DNA from 3 places in the Streptomyces sp. NPDC006314 genome. Region 3 is predicted to be linked to each of the others. Evidence: riboswitches for the same ligand, from Rfam matches in the RefSeq annotation. Region 3 holds a riboswitch; each other region holds the start of a gene.

Region 1 (3,262 bases), on a different contig from region 3:
CTGGGCTGAGACCCGGCCCGGGACCGGCAGGAGCAGGGCTCGCGGGAAACCGATGTGCATTCTGACCTGCGCGTGGCGTACAGTAGAGACACAACGGCGCGGGGTGGAGCAGCTCGGTAGCTCGCTGGGCTCATAACCCAGAGGTCGCAGGTTCAAATCCTGTCCCCGCTACTGAAGACTCAGGGCCGGAATCCATCAGATGGATTCCGGCCCTGAGTGTTTTCCCGGATGTCCGGGGGCTTCCGCCCAGTGGCATACGTCACAGCCGGTCATCCGGTCGGTCCACAGCGGTCGCCGCGCGCCCCCGTCCCCGCAAACCTGGACATACGTCGGACACGTGGGAGACAAGCGGTGCGCCCTGGTGAGGTCGAGGAGAACGCGTACGCCAGGGCGGGCGGCCGGCTTCCCGGCGACCCCGTACCCGACCCGGGCCTCGGTGACGCGCCCGCACCGGCGCGCAGGACCCGCCGCCGCCCGAGCCCACGCACCCTGGCCCGCGCCCTGCCCGCCCTCCTCATCGCCGGCGGCGTCCTCTACGGCGTGCTCACCCCCGAGAACTTCACCGCCGTCCCGTTCCTCACCGCCGCCCCGCTGATCGCCGCACCCCTGTCCTCACTGCGCACCACCGTCCTGACCGGCCTCATGGCCCTCGCCTCCGTCTACGCCGTGCACGCCCAGGCCGGCGACCACCCGGCCGTGGCCGCCGTCACGGACGTGGTCACCGTGGCCACGGTCGCCCTGCTGGCCGTCGCCATCAACCGCGTGGTCCGCCGCGGCGACCGGCGGCTCGCCTCCGCCCGGGAGATCGCCGAGGCCGCACAGCGGGCCGTCCTGCCCGAGCCCGCCGCGCGCATCGGCGGCTTCGAGATCGCCGCCTGCTACGAGGCGGCACGCCAGGACGCGTTCATCGGAGGCGACCTCTACGCGGTGCAGGACAGCCCGTACGGCGTCCGGCTGGTCGTCGGGGACGTGCGCGGCAAGGGCTTGGGCGCGGTCGCCGCCGTCGCCGTGCTGATCGGGGCGTTCCGCGAGGCGGCCGAGCAGGAGAGCACGCTGGAGGCGGTCGCCGAGCGGCTGGAGCGGGCGCTGGCCCGCGAGGGCACCCGGCGGGACGGCATCGACGCGCTGGAGGGGTTCACCACCGCCGTCCTCGCCGAACTCCCGCACGGCGAAGGCGTCGTACGCGTCGTCAACCGCGGCCATCCCCCGCCACTGCTGCTGCACGCCGACGGCACCCTGCGCACCCTGACCGCGTACGAGCCGGCGCTGCCGCTCGGCATGGGCGACCTCGGCATGTGGCCCGACCGGACGCTGGAGGCCGGCTTCCCGAGCGGGGCCACCCTGCTGCTCCACACCGACGGTCTCTCCGAGGCCCGGGACGCCCACGGCCGGTTCTACGAACCCGAACGGCGGCTCGCCGGGCGCGTCTTCCCCGACCCCGGCGCGCTGCTGGACCGGCTGGCCGAGGAGGTGCGGCGGCACACCGGCGGCGGTATGGCGGACGACATGGCGCTGCTGGCCGTACGGCAGCCATGAACACTCTCACCCCTGGTGACCGAATGACCGCAGTCCGTAGGCAAACTGAGTCACCACCAAAATCTCTGTGACTCCTGAGCCCCGCCAACTCGCCCTATTTGCAGTGGTCCTGTGGGGTAAGTCCACGGCCGGAAACGTTAACGATCAAGCCGAACGGCTTGGAAAGTGCCTGGCACGTCTATTAACGTTCGATAACGCAGCGCGGTCGTCCCAGCCGTCACAAGAGACGGCTCCGTGCGCACGCGCCGAATCCCGCGAGGGAACCGGGGAACCACCACCTTGGGGTGAATCACGCGAACGCCGATGTGAACTCGCTGAGTCCACGTCTGGTTTACGCGCGTAGGAGACCTTCCTGCTCCGAACCCGTCAGCTAACCCGGTAGGCGGAGGAAGGAAAGGAGTACGCCTGCGTGGCGTCCAACCGGCCTGCCCCAGAAGCCCCGTTCATACCGGCGGAAGCCGGGACCGAGACCTTCGGTTACGGTTCCTACCGCGCCGAGGAGGGCCCCTGGGAGGAATGGAACCCCACCGAGGACTCCATCGCCCCGCTCCGCGGCCGGCACCGCGTCGCCAAGCAGCGCGGCGGGTTCGCCCGCAGCTCCACCGTCCTCGGTGTCGGCGTGATGGCCGCGGTCGGCGCGGGCGGTATGGCCAGCGCCAACACCGGCAAGCCGCCGGTCTCCATCTCCCTGCCGGACCTGCCCTCCGTCGGCTCGCTCTTCGAGGACGACTCCTCCGCGGCGCCCGCGGCCACCACCACCGCGCTCAGCGACGTCGGCGTGACCACCGCCGACGCCGAGCAGAACGGCGACGCGGGCGAGACCCTGCGCAACCGGATCATGGCCCAGGCCGAGCAGCAGCAGAGCAAGGCCGACAGCAAGGCCACCGTCGCCGCGCTCGCCGCCGCCGAGAAGCAGACCGCGGACGCTGCCGCCAAGGCGGAGAAGGACGCCGCCGCCAAGGCCGCCGCCGCCAAGGAGAAGGCGGAGGCCGACGCCGAGAAGGCCGCCGAGGAGAAGCGGCTGGCGGAGCTGGCCAAGCAGTACGCGCTGCCGACGTCCTCGTACACGATCACCTCGACGTTCGGCCAGGCCGGCTCCATGTGGTCCTCCGGCTACCACACCGGCCTCGACTTCGCCGCCCCCACGGGCACTCTCATCAAGGCCATCCACAGCGGCACGATCACCCAGGCGGGCTGGGCCGGCTCCTACGGGTACCGCACGGTCCTCACCCTCGACGACGGCACCGAGCTGTGGTTCTGCCACCAGTCCTCGATCAACGTCACGGTCGGCCAGAAGGTCTCCACCGGCGATGTCATCGGCCGCGTCGGCGCCACCGGCAACGTCACCGGCCCGCACCTGCACCTGGAGGTCCACCCGGGCGGCCAGCCCACCGGCATCGACCCGGCCGCGTGGCTGCGGGACAAGGGCCTCAACCCCTGACGTCCGTCCCCCGGGAGCCCGTGAGGCACCCTTGGCGGGAACTCGGCGCCGGCGGCGGAATGAGATCATCCACCGCCGGCGTTGGCGTAGAGCATGACTTCTCTTCGCACACTCGGCTCCTCCGACCTCGAGGTCTTCCCGCTCTCCCTCGGCGGCAACGTCTTCGGCTGGACCGCCGACGAGAAGACCTCCTTCGCCGTGCTCGACGCCTACACGGCCGCCGGCGGTAATCTCGTCGACACCGCCGACTCCTACTCGGCCTGGCTCGAGGGCAACAAGGGCGGC
Region 2 (3,262 bases), on a different contig from region 3:
AGCGGGCCGACAAGGGGCTCTTCGGCCTGGTCGGCCTGCTGACCACGGGGAACATCTTCATCGCCGTCCTGTGGACCTGACGGGCGGGCGATGTCGTCGCCGGCGCGGGCCGCGAGCACCGCACCGGCGGCGACCGCGAGCCACGCCCGGGACCGCCGTGAACCGGGCGCGGGTCAGGGTGGAGGCGTGTCGCCCACCGCTGTCGTAGCCCGGCCGCCGGCAGCACGGGGTACCAGGCCAGGTCCAGGACGAGCGGCGCGACCGTCACAGTGCGCAGCACGCCGCGATCGTCGTCGTCCCACAGGTACAGGCGCCCGCTGCCGGCGGCGAGCAGCGTCGCCCCGGCCGGCGCCGACACCCCGAGTGCCCCGCCCGCGATCCAGTGGTCCTCCGGCGCCCTCCAGCAGTCGCCGCGGGTCGAAGTGGGCCAGGGCGAGGACGCAGAGCACCAGGCCCGGCCGGAACGGCACAGGAACCCCGCTCCCGGCATGCGCCGCTTCCAGCGCCGTACGACGAGGACGAACGGCACCGGCCAGAGCAGCGCCGCGAGCGCGGACAGGGCCTCGGCCAAGGTCTGCCGGCCCGGCGTCGGGAGCCGGGTGCCCCGCCGCGGTCGTCACGGCGACGGTGGTCAGCGCCCCCGGACTCTCCGCCCCGGCCATCGATCGCCGCCGTTCGCCGGACATCCGCAGGACGGAGCCGGCCCAGCGCCACGCATCGACGCCGGCCCTCACCCCGCAGGCACCACCCGGGAGACCGTCTCGTCGCCGGCCGGACGCAGGCCCACCGGCAGGATGCCGCTCGCCGCCAGGGCGGCCCCGGCCGCGGGAGGCCGCCCCCCCCACGCACGCAGACCCGAGAGCCGGGTATGCGCCCGATGCAAGGCGGCCGCGCGCATCCCGCCGGGCAGGGCACACGCGCGTGGAGCGCAGAAACGCCGGTGCGGCGCGGGTGGAGCCCGAACGAGAACGGTCAGCCCGGCCGCACCACGCTGCGGATGATCGATTCGCCACCGCGGTCGACGGACTCCTCGCGGACATACCCGCCCGGCTCCGGGGCGTGGATCATCATCCCGTTGCCCGTGCAGAGGCCGACATGACTGCTGTCGTCGTGGAAGAAGACCAGGTCACCGGCGCGCGCGTCGGAGAGGGGGACCGGGGTGCCCGTGGCGGCCTGGTCCTGGGCGGTACGCGGGAGGGTGACGCCGGCGGCCTTCCACGCGGCCTGGGTGAGGCCGGAGCAGTCGTAGGAGCCGGGTCCGCTGGCACCGCTCACGTACGGCTTGCCGATCTGGGCCCGGGCGAAGGCGATCGCCTTCTCGGCCTTGGTGGCCTGCCCCGAGCCCGGGGACCCGTGCACCCGCGGACCGGGCAGGTGCCGTCGGCCGAGCGCGGCGGGCCGCTGGCCCTCCTGGGCCGTGAGCCGGGACAGCAGCTCCTGGGCGGTGGCGAGCTTGTGCTGGACGGCGGCCTTCGCGGCCTTCACGTCGTAGCGCGAGGCGGCCGGCGTCTCCGGGCTCCTGGTGGCCTTGCCCCGCTCGGCCGCGCCCTTCACACGCGAGGCCAGCCGGTTCATCACCCTGCTCTGCGCGAAGTGGTCCTGCGGGTACTCCGCGAGGAGGGAGGCGGCCGTGTCCGGGGCGGCCGCGAACGGCATCCGCCCCTCCCTGGCCTTGGCGAGCCGGCTCGCGCGCCGGGCACCCTCCTGACGCGGATCCTCGGCATGCGCCCGCTGCCCGGCCACCGGTTCCTCCTCCGGTGCGGAGTCGGCCCGGCGGTAGAACTCGTCGATCTTCTTCTCGATCTCCTCCAGGCTCGGCCTGCCGTCGTCGGCGGGGGCGGCCTCGGCCGTCTGGGACAGGACGGCCACGGAAGTGAAGGCAGCGGTGGCGAGGGCGGGGCCGCGCAGGCCCGTTCCACGGGTGCCGGCGGGGCGCGGCTTGCGGTGCGACGCCAAGGGAGGCGACTCCTTCCAACGTGCCGCCTACCGGGTTAGCTGTCGGGTTCGGGCGGGTGCTTCGGAAGGGTTGCCCTACGGCGTCGTCCCGGGCGGGAGTCGGCCGATTCACCCCAGGATCGGTGGGTCCCCGGCTCCGGGCACCGTGCGGGGCGCGCCGGACTCGGCGGAGGCCGCGCGGCCCGGCGACGTTCGCCGGAGAGTGGTCGTGCGGCCTGACGGCAACCTAGCCAACTCGTGTGTCTCCTGTGAAGGTTGGTGTGCGGTATGTCCGATACATTTCCGTGACCCGAGGCCGGGTTCACGTGGACGTGACCAGGCGCTTCCGCAGCGTGAGGGGGAATCGGGGCCGGTGAGGCGGGGGCCGGCCGCCCGGCGGCATCCGGCAGCGGGCTCGCTCGCGGGGGCCGTGTTCCGGGGACGGGGATCGGTTGTCGGTGGGGAGCCCTAGACTCGGAGAGCGATGAGCAGCCTCTTTGACGACAGCTTCCTGGCGGACCTCCAGGCCCCTCGCGGGCGCGAGGAGGAGCCCCCGCCGCCGCCCGAGGACGATCACGTTCCGGAGTCGCTTCCGGACGATCTGTTCGGCGGGAAGTTCGACGTGCCGCCGGACCGGGACGCCTACTACCGCGACGGCGCCCCCCGCCCGCCGATCGACGCGGCGGCACTCCTGGAGGGGCTGAACGAGAACCAGCGCGCCGCGGTCGTGCACGCCGGCTCCCCGTTGCTCATCGTCGCCGGCGCCGGCTCAGGCAAGACGCGCGTGCTCACCCACCGCATCGCCCACCTGCTCGCCGAGCGGAACGTACACCCGGGCCAGATCCTCGCGATCACCTTCACCAACAAGGCCGCGGGCGAGATGAAGGAGCGCGTCGAGCAGCTCGTCGGCCCGCGCGCGAACGCGATGTGGGTGATGACCTTCCACAGCGCGTGCGTCCGGATCCTCAGGCGCGAGTCGAAGAAGCTCGGCTTCACCTCCTCCTTCTCGATCTACGACGCCGCCGACAGCAAGCGCCTGATGGCCCTGGTCTGCCGCGACCTGGACCTCGACCCCAAGCGCTTCCCGCCCAAGTCCTTCAGCGCCAAGATCAGCAACCTGAAGAACGAGCTGATCGACGAGGAGGACTTCGCCGCCCAGGCAACCGACGGCTTCGAGAAGACCCTCGCCCAGGCCTACGCGCTGTACCAGTCGCGGCTGCGCGAGGCGAACGCGCTCGACTTCGACGACCTGATCATGACGACGGTCCACCTGCTGCGGGCCTTCCCGGACGTCGCCGAGCACTACCGCCGCCGCTTCCGGCACGTC
Region 3 (3,262 bases):
CGAGCGCAGATCCTCGCTGTTACCCCTCCTGGCCCGCTCCTGGCCCAGCCGTACCAGGCCCCGCAGCACCTTGAGATGGGCCTCCGTGCGCCGCTGTGCGGCCCGCGCGGCCCCGAGCGGTTCCAGGAGCATGCGCATCTCCAGCAGGTCGGCGGCCTCCTGCTCGGTGGGCTCGGCCACGCACGCGCCCGCGTGCCGGCGGGTCACCACGAAGCCCTCCGCCTCCAGGGTGCGCAGGGCCTCGCGGACGGGGACGCGCGAGACGCCGTAGCGGCGGGCCAGGACTTCCTCGGTGAGGCGGCTGCCGCGCCCGTAGACACCCGCGACGATGTCGTCCCGGATGGCCGTGCACACCGAGTGCGCCGGAATACGCATGACCGACCTCCGCCTTAATCCCCGTGAAACGTCGACGATGGACGTGTGTTCCGTGACTCTATTGCAATGAGCGGGAATTTCCGACGGCGGGCCGGAATCCATGGATATTTTTTGGACAGCGGATCCGGCGGACACTGCGAAAAACGGCGAAAGCCCCGGCTCGGTGAGCCGGGGCTTCGCATGCCGTGCGCGGGGGCGTCAGACGTTCACGCCGTGCTCGCGGAGGTAGGCGACGGGATCGATGTCGGAGCCGTAGTCGGGAGTCGTACGGGCCTCGAAGTGGAGGTGCGGGCCGGTGACGTTGCCGGTGGCGCCGGACAGGCCGATCTGCTGGCCCGGGGTGACCTTCTGGCCCACGGTGACACCGATGGACGACAGGTGGCCGTACTGGGTGTACATGCCGTCGGCCATCCGGATCACGATCTGGTTGCCGTACGCGCCGCCCCAGCCGGTGGAGACCACGGTGCCGGAGCCGACCGCGTGGACGGACGTGCCGCTGGCCGCGTGGAAGTCGATGCCGGTGTGCGACCCGGAGGACCACAGGGAGCTGCTGGCCCGGTAGGCGGTGGAGACGAAGGAGTGCGCGATCGGGCCGACGAAGGCGTTCAGGCGCTTGCGTTCGGCCTCGCGGGCTGCGCGGGCCTGGGCCTCACGCTCCTGCTTGACCTTCTCCGCGGCCGCCTTGGCCGCGGCCTCCTCGGCCGCCTTCTGCTGGGCGGCCTGCTTCTGGGCGGCGGCCTGCGCGTCGATCTGCTCGGCCACGTCGTCGCTCACGGTGAGGACGGGCGTGAGACCGGTCTGCTCCGCGGGGTTCTCGGCGGCGAGCGCCGGAGAGGCGGCGAGGGTGCCGATGACACCGGTGGTGGTGAGGGCCGCGATACCGGCCGCCTGAGCGGTGGTCCGCTTGACCCGGCCGGGCTTGCGGTGCTTCCCGGTGGCGCACATGAACGCCATGAAGTGGCTGGTCCTTTCCTTCCCTCTCGCCTACCGGGTTAGCTGACGGGTTCGGAGCAGGAAGGTCTCCTACGGGCCCCCTCGCGCTCGCGCGGGCGCCCGATTCACCCCAGGGACGATGGGTCCCCGGCTCCCCTGGCTCGCGCCGTACGGGGACTCGGCGATGACTGTCCGGTGCCGCGGGTGCGGCGCACTGCCTGACGAACAGCCCGGATGACGCTACGAAAGCCTGCCTTCAATCCTCAAACGAATCCGGGATTTTGTAGCGCATCCCACAGGGCAGACAGGCAACCTCCGCCCCAAATCGGGCATCTGTGGGAGCGAGTGGAACAGCAGAGGGCCCTGACGACCCATAGGTCGTCAGGGCCCCACGCGCGCGTGCCGCTACTCCGCGGCGACGACGGTGACTTCGCCGATGCCCAGCGCCTCGACCGACGCCTTGATCTGGGCCGCGTCACCGACGAGGACGGTCACCAGCCGGTCCACCGGGAAGGCGTTGACGGCGGCCGCGGTGGCCTCCACCGTGCCCGTCGCGGCCAGCTGCTGGTACAGCGTCGCCTGGAAGTCGTCGGGCAGATGCTGCTCCACCTGGTCGGCAAGGGTGCTCGCGACGGCCGCCGCCGTCTCGTACTTCAGCGGCGCCACCCCGACCAGGTTCTGCACGGCGACGTCCCGCTCGGCGTCGGTCAGGCCCTCGGCCGCGAGGGTGCGCAGCACCTTCCACAGGTCGCCCAGCGCCGGGCCGGTGTTGGGGGTGTCCACGGAGCCGCTGATGGCGAGCATCGAGGCGCCGGTGCCGTCCGGGGCGGACCTCAGGACCTGCCCGAAGGCGCGCACGCCGTAGGTGTAGCCCTTCTCCTCGCGCAGGACGCGGTCCAGGCGGGAGGTGAGGGTGCCGCCGAGGCAATAGGTGCCGAGCACCTGGGCGGGCCACACGCGGTCGTGCCGGTCCGGGCCGACCCGGCCGATGAGCAGCTGCGTCTGGACGGCGCCGGGCCGGTCCACGATGACCACGCGCCCGGTGTCGTCGGCGGTCACCGGCGGCACGGGCCGGGGCTCGCCCGGGGTGCCGTTCCACGCGCCCAGGGTGTCGCCGAGCAGCGCGTCCAGGTCGACCCCGGTGAGGTCGCCGACCACGACCGCGGTGGCCGTGGCCGGGCGCACGTACCGGTCGTAGAAGGCGCGTACGGCCCCCGCGTCGATCTTCTCGACGGTCTCCTCGGTGCCCTGGCGCGGGCGGGACATACGGGAGGTCGCCGGGAACAGCTCCTTGGAGAGTTCCTTGGCCGCCCGGCGGGCGGGGCTGGCCAGCTCGTGCGGGATCTCGTCCAGGCGGTTGCGGACCAGTCGCTCGATCTCGCTCTCGGCGAAGGCCGGCGCGCGCAGGGCGTCGGCGAGCAGGCCGAGGCCCTTGGGCAGGCGGGAGGCGGGCACCTCGAGGCTCAGGCGCACACCGGGGTGGTCGGCGTGCGCGTCCAGCGTGGCCCCCGCGCGCTCCAGCTCGGCGGCGAACTCCTCGGCGGAGTGCTTGTCCGTGCCCTCGGAGAAGGCGCGCGCCATGATCGTGGCGACGCCGTCCCGGCCGGCCGGCTCGGCGTCCAGGGGCGCGTCCAGCAGCACCTCGACGGCGACGACCTGCTGGCCGGGGCGGTGGCAGCGCAGCACCGTCAGGCCGTTGTCGAGCGTGCCGCGCTCAGGGGCCGGGAACGCCCACGGCCTGGCCTCGCCCGGCTGCGGCTGGGGGTGGAAGTCCATTGCGGCGAGCTCGGTCACTTGGCCGTCTCCTCGTTCTCGTTACCGGCCTCTACGGTCGCTTCCTGCTCCGGATCCTCCGGGATCTCGGCGTCCTCGACGGCCTCCGGGGACTTCGGCTCGTAGACGAGGACAGCGCGGTTGTCGGGGCGCAGGCGGGCCTTGGCGACCTCCTGCACCT

The links. Region 3 has a riboswitch for cyclic di-AMP ahead of ABZ079_RS10175 (M23 family metallopeptidase). Riboswitches for the same ligand answer to the same signal wherever they lie in the genome.
Region 1: it holds a riboswitch for cyclic di-AMP, as region 3 does, so the genes downstream of both, ABZ079_RS05680 (M23 family metallopeptidase) here and ABZ079_RS10175 (M23 family metallopeptidase) in region 3, are expected to answer to the same signal.
Region 2: it holds a riboswitch for cyclic di-AMP, as region 3 does, so the genes downstream of both, ABZ079_RS02115 (C40 family peptidase) here and ABZ079_RS10175 (M23 family metallopeptidase) in region 3, are expected to answer to the same signal.

What each region holds. Positions count from the first base shown of each region.
Region 1 is NZ_JBEXRL010000003.1:20,315-23,576, reverse strand. Features, by position in the region: gene ABZ079_RS05695 (dihydrofolate reductase family protein) at 1-9, shown strand, start outside; tRNA gene ABZ079_RS05690 (tRNA-Met) at 98-171, shown strand; gene ABZ079_RS05685 (PP2C family protein-serine/threonine phosphatase) at 352-1,536, shown strand; cyclic di-AMP (ydaO/yuaA leader) riboswitch at 1,770-1,938, shown strand; gene ABZ079_RS05680 (M23 family metallopeptidase) at 1,946-2,977, shown strand; gene ABZ079_RS05675 (aldo/keto reductase) at 3,071-3,262, shown strand, end outside.
Region 2 is NZ_JBEXRL010000001.1:470,499-473,760, reverse strand. Features, by position in the region: gene ABZ079_RS02120 (hypothetical protein) at 1-80, shown strand, start outside; gene ABZ079_RS02115 (C40 family peptidase) at 973-1,956, opposite strand; cyclic di-AMP (ydaO/yuaA leader) riboswitch at 1,964-2,135, opposite strand; gene pcrA (DNA helicase PcrA) at 2,420-3,262, shown strand, end outside.
Region 3 is NZ_JBEXRL010000004.1:468,047-471,308, forward strand. Features, by position in the region: gene ABZ079_RS10170 (GntR family transcriptional regulator) at 1-375, opposite strand, end outside; gene ABZ079_RS10175 (M23 family metallopeptidase) at 574-1,329, opposite strand; cyclic di-AMP (ydaO/yuaA leader) riboswitch at 1,342-1,502, opposite strand; gene ABZ079_RS10180 (pitrilysin family protein) at 1,714-3,102, opposite strand; gene ABZ079_RS10185 (pitrilysin family protein) at 3,099-3,262, opposite strand, start outside.